Regions from separate parts of the Parabacteroides sp. D25 genome, predicted to be linked through region 3. Evidence: riboswitches for the same ligand, from Rfam matches in the RefSeq annotation. Region 3 holds a riboswitch; each other region holds the start of a gene.
What was found. Region 3 has a riboswitch for thiamine pyrophosphate ahead of HMPREF0999_RS01350 (sulfide-dependent adenosine diphosphate thiazole synthase). Riboswitches for the same ligand answer to the same signal wherever they lie in the genome.

Region 1 (4,483 bases), on a different contig from region 3:
TCATCGTATGACTCGACAGCCACCTTGGCACGCTCTCCCGGGATGCGGGCGATCGCCTTGATCGTAATCAAGCCGTCATTAATCTCCGGAACCTCCAACTCAAACAACCGTTGCAAGAAGACCTTATCCGTACGGGAAAGAAGGATCTTCGGGTTGTTATTATAGTTATCCACACGTTGAACGATCGCACGTACGGTCTCTCCCTTACGATAGAAATCGGTCGGGATTTGCTCGGATTTCGGCAGTAGCAACTCATTACCATCGTCATCCAACAACAGGATTTCTTTCTTCCACACCTGATAAACCTCAGCGGCGATGATGTGGCCGATTTTATCCTTATACTTAGCGTACAAGCTGTCTTTCTGCAATTCAAGTATCTTTGAAGCCAAAGTTTGGCGCAAGTTTAAGATCGCACGGCGTCCGAAGTCTGCAAAATGCACCTCGTCGGTCACTTCCTCGCCCACCTCACAGTCGGCATCGATTTTACGGGCCTCCGTCAACGTAAGCTGCAAGTTCTCATCCTCCAATTCATCATCAGCCACAACCGTACGGTTTCTCCAGATCTCGAAATCACCTTTCTCAGGGTTGATAATCACGTCATAGTTCTCATCCGTGCCAAACATCTTGGCGATCACGTTACGGAACGAATCTTCCAAAACGCTAATCATCGTATCTTTATCGATATTCTTCAACTCCTTGAACTCCGCAAGGGTGTCAATCATACTGATTGTTTCCTCTTTCTTGGCCATAATCTTACTTGAATCTTATTAAGTATTTTGTATATTTTATTTCATCAAATGTATACGACTCATCCTCCACCACAGTCACCTTCCGCTTAGCGCCTTCCGGTTTCACCTTCTTCTCGACAGAGACAACCACACCGTTCTCGTCGGCAGATTTCAACACACCGGTCAGCTTCGAGCCGTTTTTCAACAGCATCTCCACCTCGTTTCCGATGTTCTTGACGTATTGGCGAAGTACCTTGAAAGGAGAAGTAATGCCGGCGGAGCCAACCTCCAGCTCATAATCCTCGACGTCACGATCCAGATGCTCCTCCAAATACCGGCTCAACTCAGCGCAATCATCAATGCTTACCGCTTCATCGTTATCAATTTCAACGACTATCAGGTTTCCCGGTTTAATCACCACGTCTACTAAATAATTGCTTGAAGAGGCTAGTTTTTCCTCTATTAATTGGCTTACCACTTTCTTTTCTATCATACACATATCTGTTAAGAACAAAAGAAGGGGACTACCCGCCCCCTCCTCAACTTCACTTAATCGCCCGCAAATATACAAAAAATCAATGAGTTCTCAAAATATCCTCATCTTTTTACAGAAAAAATTAATACGACACAAACCGGATTACTATCCATAGTAATCAGAATTAATATCTATAGAAATCCGATTTACTATTGACAGTAATATTTATTAACACTTTTATGCCTATCTTTGCTGCCGAATACGAAGGGGTGCTCGCAAAATCCTTCACGAAAGGAGCGGGCTGAGATCATACCCATAGAACCTGTACAGGTAATGCTGTCGTAGGGATTCATGCTTCTCCGATCCTTTCTATTCATCTATTTAGTTTTAAAGCAAAAAGATGAAAAGATGAAAAATGTATTGGTTATCTTGGCCGGCTCCTTACTGGCTACAACCGTCAAGGCACAAATGCCCAGTCCGGTCGACTCCTTGAAAATCTCAAAAGACGTATCTTTGGATGAAGTAGTTATTACCGCTACCAAAGTCGGGAAAGAAACCCCGGTAGCTTATAGCGACATCTCCAAACAAGAGCTAAGCAGCCGGAACAACGGGCAAGGTATCCCATTCCTTATCTCCCAATCCCCGTCTGTTATCATGACCTCGGATGCCGGAACAGGTATAGGTTACTCCGGTTTTCGTATCCGGGGTACAGACGCGAACCGTATCAATATCACGATCAATGGCGTACCGGTTAATGACTCCGAGTCTCATACCGTATTCTGGGCTAATATGGCCGATATAGCCTCCTCGGTAGAATCGATCCAGATCCAACGAGGTGCCGGAACCTCTACGAACGGAGCCGCAGCTTTTGGCGCTACGGTCGCCATGCAGACCGAGAAACCGTCCTTAAAGCCTTACGGCGAATATTCCGTATCAGCAGGTTCTTTCGGTACGCTGAAGCATACGGTAAAAGGCGGTACCGGATTACTTTACGATCATTTCGCTTTCGACGTCCGCTACTCCAATATCCGTAGCGACGGCTTTATCGATCGTGCCTCCGCCCGTATGAGCTCTTACTATGCCTCCGCCGCTTTCTATGCCGATAATACATTGATTAAATTCCAAGCCTTCGGGAACAGCGAGAAGACCTATCAAGCATGGAACGGTGTTCCGTCTTATTTACTTGACACAGATCGTAGCTATAATCCATGCGGAGAATATGAGGAAGATGGAGTGAAGAAGTTTTATAACAATCAGACGGATAATTATTGGCAACACAACTACCATTTAATGGCCAGCCAGCGTATCGGAGATTTCTGGAATATGAACCTGACCCTTCATTACACCGATGGTAACGGATATTACGAGGATTATAAATCGAAAGCCAAATTCAGCAGTTATAAACTACCGGAATATATCGATCCGGAGGGTAATACCGTAAAAAAGACGGACCTTGTGCGCCGTAAATGGCTCGACAATTATTTCTATGGAGCCGTTTATAGCGCGAACTATCAACATGACAACACCCGCCTTACGCTGGGAACCGCCGTCAACAACTATGTAGGCGACCATTTTGGCCGGGTAATGTGGACCAAAAGCGCAAACGTCTTGCCACAACCGGATTACGAATATTACCGCAATACCGGTAAGAAATTAGACTACAACGCATACGCAAAATTGACCCAACGTCTTTCCCCTCTTTTCACCGGCTATCTGGACTTACAATACCGTGGGATCCATTACACCATTAAGGGAAACGATGACAAAGCCGAGGAAGAGCTGGACATTCATAAGAACTGGAACTTCTTCAACCCGAAAGCCGGTATAAACTTCCATAACAACGGCCATAACGCATTCGTCTCTTTCTCCGTCGCAAACCGGGAACCGAACCGTGACAATTTCACGGAGGCAGGCCCCGAAGAACGTCCTACCCACGAGACCTTATATGATTACGAGGCCGGTTATAGTTTTGGTAACAACCGTTTCCGGGTTGGAGCCAATCTCTATTTCATGGATTACAACAACCAATTGATCCTGACCGGCAAGATCAGCGAGATCGGTGAGGCCCTCACTTCCAATATAAAGGATAGCTACCGAATGGGCATCGAGCTTACCGGAGGTGTACAAATCACCTCTTGGCTGAATTGGAACGCGAACGTAACCCTCAGCCAAAATAAAATCAAGCATTTCGTGGAATACGTGGATAACTGGGATACCGGAGTACAAGAGATCAACGATCTAGGTACAACGAATATCGCTTTCTCCCCAGACCTAATCGCAAACAGCATGTTCGATTTCGCTTACAAAGGATTTATCGCTAGTTTCAACTCGCAAGTAGTAGGCCGCCAATACATAGACAATTCAAGCAGCAAGGATCGTTCCATCGATCCCTACTTTATCAATAGCCTACGTATCGGTTACGCCTTCCAGCCTAAGTTCATGAAAGAAATAACCCTAGACGTGACTATCAACAACCTCTTCAACGAGAAGTACGAGACCAACGCATGGGTATACTCTTATATCGAAAACGACACACGTAAAAAGGATGACGGTTATTTCACCCAAGCCGGCACGAACGCCATGGCCAGGATCACCTTCAAATTCTAACTTAATTTTCAATTACTAAAATGGTTTGGCTAGAATACTTCGGAGTAATAACCGGTCTACTCTATCTCTTTCTAGAGATTAAACAACATAAGGCCATGTGGGTGGTGGGATTCCTCACCTCCCTCGTGTATGTATTTGTCTTCCTGTCCGCTAAGATCTATGCGGACATGGGATTGCAAACCTATTACGTAGGAATCAGCATATACGGTTTCTATCAATGGACCCGGAAGAAACATGAGATACACACGGAAAACGACAGTCTTCCCTCCGACTGTATCCTATACACCCATCTGAGCCTTCCGCTTTTCGTGGGGATTATCGGAACATTGGCCGTTGTATTCGCCATCTTATGGTATCTCCTTCATCAATTCACGGACTCTCCCATCCCCGTAGGCGATGCGTTCACCACGTCGGTAGGCATTGTCGCTACTTGGATGCTGGCAAGGCGAATTATCGAGCATTGGATTTTTTGGGTAATCGTAAACCTCGTTTCCGTATATCTTTATTACCTTCGGGGCTTGTATCCGACGATGCTACTCTATTTTTGCTATGCGACACTAGCCATAGTAGGCTATTACAATTGGCGGAAGAAAGGGGAAGAGTTTTGAATTATGAATTTTGAATTATGGGAGATAATATGGAAAGTCTGGAAGGAGGATGTGTGATCGTAGCG
Region 2 (4,483 bases), on a different contig from region 3:
ATAACCATCCAAGCCTAAGATGGGACTCAAATTCTTCTTGGTACCCGTAAAGCGATACGGCCCTAGTCCGATATACGAGGCGCCTCGTTCTACGGCCAGCCGGATATCCTCAAAAGTATTCGCCGTAGCCCCGATATAGAAGATGGCATTGGAATCTAACTTGTCTCTCAGTACTTCCCAAGCGATATCCAAGGGCATATCATTCTTACCCAGATGACAAGCCGTAGCGCCACATGTCACGGCAGCCTCCAGATCATCGTTTACGCAGAAATCCACGATTCGCTCACATTCTTCCGCGCAGATAGTGGCACATGTACGTACGGTATCCTCATAAATCCCATCCTTCATGCGCAACTGTATCCATGAGCACCCTCCTTGGATTGCCATGCTTACCTCGTCGCATTCCGTATATTTAGGCGTACGATGCGTTATAAACATCAAGCGATTGTTTCCACCAAAAGGGGGGCGTAATCCGGTTGTTCTCCGACCGACTCTTCCATTCTCATCATATCCGAAATAATAATTTAAGGCCATACTTGTAATCGTTTGAATTGTTTTATGAGTTGATCCGCAACAAGAAGGGAGGGATCGTTTCCCCAAAGGGCCCCGAGAACGGCGACACCGCCGAAGGGGATATCTTTTAATTTCGTTATTGTCCGCGGGCAGATTCCTCCCAAGGCAATCACCTTATCATCGATGATGCCCTTCGCGTTTCGCAATCCATCTAAGGAGAATCCGCTACCATATCCTTCTTTGGATATACTCTGAAAGATCGGGCTAAGGAACACATAGTCGCATACCGGTTTATACTCGATAATCTCTTCCAGACTATGGCAAGAACGACTTATACTACCTTTATATAAAGGTGGAGCTTCCGGGTTCCTCTTGTTCAAATGGATTCCTCCTAAAGCCCTTTCTTCTGCCAAGGTAAACCAATCATGAAGAACGATCCTGTCGTAATAAGCCGGAGAGATCTTATCCAATAAGCCCTCCAATTCATCACGTTTACAATCCGGTTTACGTAGATGTAAACGAGACATTCCTTCCGCGAATAGAAGTTCGATCAAAGAAGCTTCATCCGCGAAAAAATAAGGTGTAGTAATTACGACCAGCTTATTCATGATTCCATCGGATTTTATGAAGGGCAGAGGGTGAGAAGAAGTGGTTTACAGGTCCGTGCCCTTTTCCCATGCATACATTTGCCCCGTGAACGAGCGCGTTATTCATATATTCCTTGGCTAATCGTACGGCTTCCACCAATGAATGGCCGAGTGCCATATAAGCGGCGATGGCGGACGATAGCGTACAGCCCGTTCCATGGGTATTGAAGGTCTCCACTGTTGGCGAGGCCAGACAAATCGGATTATTCTCATTGATAAATAACCGATCCACCGTTTCTACTCCGGGAATATGCCCCCCTTTGATCAATATAGCGTTACATCCTTTTTCCTGCAATTTCCGGGCGGCACATAAGATATCCGCCTCGTTATTGATTTTTATACCGGAAAGATATTCCGTCTCGGGAATATTCGGAGTAAGCAGTGTCGCTTTAGGGAACAACTCATCCATGATGGTTCGGATGGCGTCATCCTCCAATAATTTACTTCCGCTCGTGGATATCATCACCGGATCTAAAATGATAGAAGTTCGTCGGAAGGAAGGTAAAGTCTCAGATACAACCTTTACGGCATCCTTGTTATGTAGCATCCCTATTTTTATGGCATCTACGATGAAGTCCTCAAGAATAGCTTCGATTTGTCCTCTCAAAATCTCGGGAGAGATCGCTTGGATCCCTCGCACCCCCTGTGTGTTTTGAGCGGTTATAGCCGTTATCGCCGAGGCTCCAAAAACACCCAGCGAGGAAAAAGTCTTAATATCCGCTTGTATTCCGGCACCACCGCCACTATCAGAGCCAGCGATCGTTAAAGCTACCGGATAACGGTACGTTTCATTTTTATCCATTTAACATTCGTTTTTCTTACGGCGGCATTACCCGCATCAAGTAGTAAGGGTATGATCTCAGCCCATATAGTATGGCACCCCTTCGATGACGCAAACTTAGTGAAAAAAATCGATATTAAGATATTTCCGGCTTTTAAACGATAATTTTAACGCAAGGTTATACTTCCATAGATCGTAGACGGGAGCCTTCTGGTTTTAGAAGGCTTCCGTCATATTCATATAAACCGCCATTCCTTTTTGGTTCGGGTCTTTGCCTACGTCTAGGCGGAAGTTCTTGCCGGGTTGCATTTGGATACGTAGGCCTACGCCGTAGTTGAATTTCCACTTATTCCAGTCTACGATAGGAGCGTTTCCGATCGTACCCGTGCCAACCCAACCTACAAAACCACACTTCGCCCAGAAATTACCGCTCTTATATTTCTCCACGCTGCCGAACATATGACGATACTCCAGAATCCCATACGCCATGGTCTTGTCACGGTACTTCCCCCAATAATATCCGCGAAGATCGAAAGGGGAACCAAATGAAGGAAGCTCCGTAAAAGGAACGTTCCCCACACCGATTTGTGTCTTGGCGATCCATGCCAAGGTGCTACGAGGACGAAATACTTGCTGGAATTGGCGGTATTCCAGTTCGAACATCTCATAATTATATGCACCGCCTAAATACTTTCCGTACACCTTGGCGATCGCGCTTAGTAACATACCGGAACTTGGGGTCGCCACATCATTTCGTGTATCGTATTGAATCAAGCCGCCGACACCGATATTGACATAATCTCGTTTGAACTTATTGAAATAAGGATCTTCGGCCATCACCGGGTTGATATCATCTGATTTGCTGAAATTAATATCAAAAAGAGGACCCGTATATAAATGAGGCCTAACTTCCCATACGAAACGGGGATATAGTTGGAAAGAACTCTTATGGAATTTCGTTGTCGAGTCGCTCTTCTCGATTTGCTCGATCGTCTCATAGCCTTTCCCGAAATAATGCGAAGGTTCGTTCCGATAACCGTAACTGATATAAATACGGAAGCGATTCTCGTTGAAGAATAAGGTACCAGCACCGGCAAAAACGAACGTCCCGTTTAAGGTGATGTTAAATCCCGCAGGGATAAACGATCGTTGGGATATCGTATCATTCTTGTTTAAGCGAAAGCTAGCCAAAACCGCGCCACCTACGCCAAAGGAGGCTTCCGGCGTGTAAGACGGTCCGCCAAGGATAGACCACCAGATCCTTTTGTTGGCCCGTATGGAGTCTTTATGTAATTGTTTATGATAACGTTGTATTTGCTTTTCGGTCATAGGCTTACCGTCCAGCATCAGCACTTCTTTCGGAATCGTGTCATTGGAAATACCTTGCGCCTTTACGGAAAAGGCGAATAGAAGGCAGGCCATATAAATTAAAAGATATCTAAACATTATTTTAATCAATATTTAGAGGGCAAAAGTACGAAATCCTCCTAATATGTATTCTTAAAGAATCCCTAATAAAAAAGAATAAACAGCTAAAAAGAAATGCTATTACAGTCTGGGGGGTGTAGAGACGTAGCGTGCGTGCTGCGTCTCTAAAGCTAAGATTGGTATAAGACCTTGCCCTCTTCGGATATTAACAGCAAGGTTAGTTCGCCGTCGGGAAGGATAGGAGCGCAATACGATTTACATTTTTGTAAAAGTAATGGGAAGAAACGATTTTGATCTTTTTCCGTAAGAAGCTCCCATAATTCACGGGCCAACGTAATCCGATTGATTGCATCTACGGTCGCCTCCTCGCATTTCGCTTCTTTCGCTACATCTTGAAGGAAGCCTTTGTTCATGACGACTTTTTTGCTGTGTGTATCCAGGAAACCTTCCGCAAGTTTCACCGCCTTGCCGATCATGATGCCTAAGATAACCTGCTTGAAACCTAAATCGGCAGCGATCTTTAGCGTCTCTCCGATAAAATTCCCGTAATGGACGAATGATTGTGGAGGCAAAGAAGCGTATAAGCTCCGAAGGTAGCGTTCACTCTTCGCCCCGGAATTAATAACCAACGTCTCGCAACCTATCGCTTTGGCGACACTGGCTTCTTTCCGTATCGAGGCGATAAAAGCGTCCGATGAGAAAGGACGCACGATTCCGGATGTCCCGATAATAGAGATTCCCCCGATAATTCCAAGTTTCGGATTGAAGGTACGTTTCGCCAACTCCTCGCCACCGGGAACCGAGACCGTGACAATAGCGACGGAATCGGGTGAGGGCAGGAGTGGAATCAGCTCTTGCCGGATCATCTTACGGGGCGTGGCGTTTATAGCCGGGCCACCGACTTTCAAGCCGAGTCCCGGAAGGGTCACGGTTCCGACTCCTTCACCTGCTTGGAAGATGACTCTTCCCGTATCGTCGCTTTCTGTTTCTTGACAATGTTCTTCTTGTGCCATTACCGTGGCACAACCGGATGCATCGGGAGATAATTGAACAGTAACCCGGATCCGGCTATGATTCGTCACGTCCGGATCATCCCCAGACTCCTTGATCACGG
Region 3 (4,483 bases):
GATTATGAGCGAGTGACTAAATATAAATAGAGTAAATTACATTTTTGTGTTTTTGTGGCTACGGTATCTATATATAATGCCTAAATTTGCATGGTAATATTATTAAGTGCAGACCATGAAAATTATGACATTGCAGGGAACGGACAAATTGTTATATGAACTTGTCGCACCTTTGGTCATGAATCCAGCCATTTTGCGACAAAATAACAATTACCCTTTTAAAACATCTCGTAGCCACGTTTGGTATATAGCCTTTCATGAAACAGCTGTTGTTGGTTTTATGCCTGTAAAAAAAGGACATCTCTATTACTCTATAGACAATTATTTCGTGAGTGGTGATGATCCTTCGGTATTGAGTGAACTTCTTGAAGAAGTCATAAAGGATTTTTCATCTCAAGCTTCACTTATGGCTGTTGTGCATAAACGTCATGTAAAAGTGTTCTCACAAAAAAAGTTCCAGACATGTGTTGAGTGGAAAAATTATGATAAAATGCATTATTTACCGGAGGTAGAGTCATGATGCGAAGAATGGATGTGTACGAGGCGACAGAGAAAAGATTGAAGATCATTTTTGATTATTTCGATTACGTATACGTCTCTTTTTCCGGCGGAAAGGATAGTGGTGTACTGTTGAATTTGTGTGTAGATTATATTCGTAGATACGCTCCGGGACGAAAATTAGGTGTATTTCATATGGATTATGAGGTTCAATACAGCCAGACGACCGAATATGTGGAAAAGGTTTATGCCGCTAATTCCGATATCCTTGATATTTATCATTGTTGTGTTCCTTTTAAAGTCCAGACATGTACATCTATGTTTCAACAATATTGGAGACCTTGGAGCGAGGAGTACCGGGATATCTGGGTTCGAGAGATGCCCCATTCATGTCTCCGGGCGAAAGACTTTGACTTTTTCAAGGAGGACATGTGGGATTATGATTTTCAGAATATGTTCCCTTTTTGGTTGTATCAACGGAAAATGGGCCGGCGTATATGTTGCCTTGTTGGTATCCGTACCCAAGAGAGTTTTAATAGGTGGCGGGCCATACATAGTGATAAGAATTACAGAAAACTAGCTAATTATAAATGGACTCGCAGAATGAATTATTCTATATATAACGCATATCCTATTTATGATTGGAAAACTCAGGATATCTGGATAGCGAACGGAAAGTTCGGTTGGACATATAATCATTTGTATGATTTGTATTATCAAGCAGGGGTGCCTTTGTCCCGGCAACGTGTGGCGAGCCCATTCATATCCCAAGCGATATCCACACTGTTCATTTACAAAGTTGTCGATCCCGACATGTGGGGGAGGATGGTTGGACGTGTAAACGGTGTTGGCTTTGCCGGTATATATGGGAATACCTCCGCTATGGGATGGAGGGCTATCAAGTGCCCAGCCGGGTTCTCTTGGGAGAAATATATGTATTTTCTCCTAAATACTTTACCCGAAGAAACTCGTGAGAACTATTTGAATAAGTTAAGAGTCAGCCGTAAATTCTGGAGAGAAAAAGGAGGATGCCTCAGTGAGGAGACTATCGCTAAGTTACGGGCGGCTAATATTCCTATCATTGTGGAAGAATGTACCGCTTACCATACGGATAAGAAACCGGTACGGATGGAGTATATCGATGATATCAATATACCTGAGTTTAAAGAAATCCCTACTTACAAACGTATGTGTGTTTGTATTTTGAAAAACGATCATACATGTAAGTATATGGGTTTTTCCCAGACAAAACGAGAAAGGGATATGAGAAAAGAAGTAATGGACAAATATAATTTTTATAAGCATGGGAAACTTTGTTAGTCCGGCATATGGTGTTAGGGCTGTCCCTATAGAAAAAATTGTAGCCAACAGCTATAACCCTAATATCATGGCACCACCGGAAATGCGATTATTGGAACTTTCCATTTGGGAGGATGGCTATACGATGCCTTGCGTCTGTTATTATCTTGAAGAGGATGATTTATATGAGATAGTAGATGGTTATCATCGTTATCTGGTTATGAAGCAATCTCAAAGGATTTATGATCGTGAGAAAGGAATGTTGCCAGTAACGGTGATTGAGAAAGATATTTCAAACCGAATGGCTTCAACCATTCGCCATAACAGGGCTCGAGGGATGCACAACTTGGAACTTATGACGGAGATTGTTACGGAGTTGGTCAAATCTGGGATGTCTGATAAGTGGATCATGCGTAATATTGGAATGGATAAAAATGAGTTACTTCGGTTCAAGCAGATTTCGGGATTAGCTGAATTATTCCGGGATAAAGAATTCGGTTGGTCTGATGACTGGTCGGAAGAAGACTAAACTTTTTACATTTTGTTTGGCTGAGCGTTTTTTGCCTTTTATGGCTCTGTTGAGTACATATATACTAATTTTTTGTACATTTGCCCCCGACTTTTCACATAGGGGTGCCCGAGTCATACGGGCTGAGATTATACCCATCGAACCTGATCCGGGTAATGCCGGCGAAGGGAAAATAAGGTAGAACTAGGAAATAAAGGGGGCGTTACCTCTATGTGCTCCCTGATGTTTAAACTTTAATTAGTTATTAAGATGGAACAGATTGTTTCAAGTGGAATCATTGACTCTTACTTCGAGAAGTTGAAGAGCAACTTGTCTGTGGATGTAGCGATCGTGGGAGGGGGACCTTCCGGTATCGTGGCCGCTTATTTCTTGGCGAAAGCCGGTAAGAAGGTGGCGTTGTTTGATCGTAAGCTGGCTCCCGGTGGAGGTATGTGGGGCGGCGCTATGATGTTCAACGATATCGTGGTGCAGGAAGAGGCTATGCCGATTATCAAGGAATTGGGCGTAAGTTATAAGGAGGGTGCTAACGGCACGTATATCATGGATTCGGTACATACCACTTCCGCTTTGATTTATCAGGCGACGAAGGCGGGCGCTACGATCTTTAACTGCTATTCGGTAGAGGACGTGGTGTTTCATAACGATGCCGTAGCTGGTGTGGTAGTGAACTGGGCTCCGGTAATCCGTGAGGGGATGCACGTGGATCCGTTGACGATCATGGCAAAGGCTGTCTTGGAAGGTACGGGGCATGATTGCGAGATCGCCCGTGTGGTAGCCCGTAAGAATGATATCCAATTGAATACACCGACCGGAGGCGTGATCGGCGAGCGTTCCTTGAATGTGGAGCTGGGTGAGCAGACGACGGTGGAGAACACGAAGGAGATCTACCCGGGATTATTCGTTTCCGGTATGGCCGCTAACGGCGTAAGCGGTAGCTTCCGTATGGGACCGATCTTTGGCGGCATGCTGATGAGCGGCAAGAAGGCGGCTGAGTTGATCTGCGAAAAGCTTGGGAATTGAAAATTGAGAATTGAGAATTGAAAATTATTGATTGTTGTATCTTTAATTTTCAATTCTCAATTCCCAACGGTTTTTCCTTGTCTCAAGAATAAGAATCCCGTTATGATCAACGCCGTGGATAATCCCGTATAGAATACGGAAATGAAAGAATTCGGCAGTAAATGGAACGTGCGGATCGTGATCCCGAAAGCGATCATGAAGATCATGATAATCCAACCTTTCACGTCGAAGAAAGAGAACGGGCAATGTTTCCCGTTTTTCCGGGAGATCCGTTCGGAATGTTTATAGAAAAGCCGTTTAAAGACCAAATTGAAGAAAAGTAAGAAAACGATGGTCGCTTCTCCGATCTTGAATAACCAATAATGGGTATCGTTTAACCATGTGACGATACCGATGCGTAAGATATTGATACCGGCGAAAATCCATACGCAACCGGCGGTATATAATAATACCTTTTTATTTACTCCAAACTTCATCTATCTTTTTATTTACCGCAAACTTACAACATTCATGTAAAAAACGGAAAAATATCCTTATCTTTGTGCCATGCGTGAGAAAATGAAACAGAGGGTTGTACAATACGTGGTGCTGATGGCCGGCATCTTGGCATTGCTTTCTGTGGTTATCCCTCACCATCATCACCGGGACGGGATGCCTTGTTATCAATCCTTGACCGCGGAGCAAGCGCATGGCGATAAAAGCACTGATACGCATGATTGCGGTTGCGACGGGCATAACTTGGCCTATTTCAGTACGCATATTTCTCATTTTATGGATGGAGATGTGGATATACATCTGATGCCGTTACTCGTTTTATTTGATTACATTTATCCACCTGAACTGGCGTTTTGCGGACAGCTCCTTGATCACGAGAACGCCCCCTACATTGAGTCGCTGCACGATACTTGGATAGTGAGTGCCTCGGGACTTCGTGCCCCTCCTATGTCTTGATACCTCGTTTGTGAGAGCGGGTGAGGACAGACTTGCCCCTATCTATTTATTATTAACGATATCAAGATTTTTTACACAATGAAGAAAATATATTTGGTAGGTGCGATGTGCGCTTACCTGTTTGCCGGTTGTGCGGGAAATGCGTCGCAAGCCGGACACGATGAGCATAATCATGAATTAGAGGCT

Region 1: another riboswitch for thiamine pyrophosphate. It lies ahead of HMPREF0999_RS05565 (TonB-dependent receptor); the one in region 3 lies ahead of HMPREF0999_RS01350 (sulfide-dependent adenosine diphosphate thiazole synthase).
Region 2: another riboswitch for thiamine pyrophosphate. It lies ahead of thiD (bifunctional hydroxymethylpyrimidine kinase/phosphomethylpyrimidine kinase); the one in region 3 lies ahead of HMPREF0999_RS01350 (sulfide-dependent adenosine diphosphate thiazole synthase).

What each region holds. Positions count from the first base shown of each region.
Region 1 covers NZ_JH976501.1:506,581-511,063, reverse strand. The annotation lists gene nusA (transcription termination factor NusA) at 1-749, opposite strand, end outside; gene rimP (ribosome assembly cofactor RimP) at 754-1,221, opposite strand; TPP riboswitch at 1,459-1,569, shown strand; gene HMPREF0999_RS05565 (TonB-dependent receptor) at 1,612-3,810, shown strand; gene pnuC (nicotinamide riboside transporter PnuC) at 3,831-4,418, shown strand; gene HMPREF0999_RS05555 (thiamine diphosphokinase) at 4,436-4,483, shown strand, end outside.
Region 2 covers NZ_JH976503.1:103,363-107,845, forward strand. The annotation lists gene HMPREF0999_RS11015 (thiamine phosphate synthase) at 1-534, opposite strand, end outside; gene HMPREF0999_RS11020 (thiamine phosphate synthase) at 525-1,121, opposite strand; gene thiD (bifunctional hydroxymethylpyrimidine kinase/phosphomethylpyrimidine kinase) at 1,114-1,962, opposite strand; TPP riboswitch at 1,957-2,054, opposite strand; gene HMPREF0999_RS11030 (BamA/TamA family outer membrane protein) at 2,158-3,387, opposite strand; gene cbiD (cobalt-precorrin-5B (C(1))-methyltransferase CbiD) at 3,540-4,483, opposite strand, start outside.
Region 3 covers NZ_JH976500.1:348,425-352,907, forward strand. The annotation lists gene HMPREF0999_RS01325 (glycoside hydrolase family 3 C-terminal domain-containing protein) at 1-30, shown strand, start outside; gene HMPREF0999_RS01330 (hypothetical protein) at 116-520, shown strand; gene HMPREF0999_RS01335 (DUF3440 domain-containing protein) at 517-1,818, shown strand; gene HMPREF0999_RS01340 (IbrB-like domain-containing protein) at 1,802-2,326, shown strand; TPP riboswitch at 2,417-2,513, shown strand; gene HMPREF0999_RS01350 (sulfide-dependent adenosine diphosphate thiazole synthase) at 2,576-3,346, shown strand; gene HMPREF0999_RS01355 (hypothetical protein) at 3,403-3,822, opposite strand; gene HMPREF0999_RS01360 (DUF6769 family protein) at 3,893-4,297, shown strand; gene HMPREF0999_RS01365 (efflux RND transporter periplasmic adaptor subunit) at 4,376-4,483, shown strand, end outside.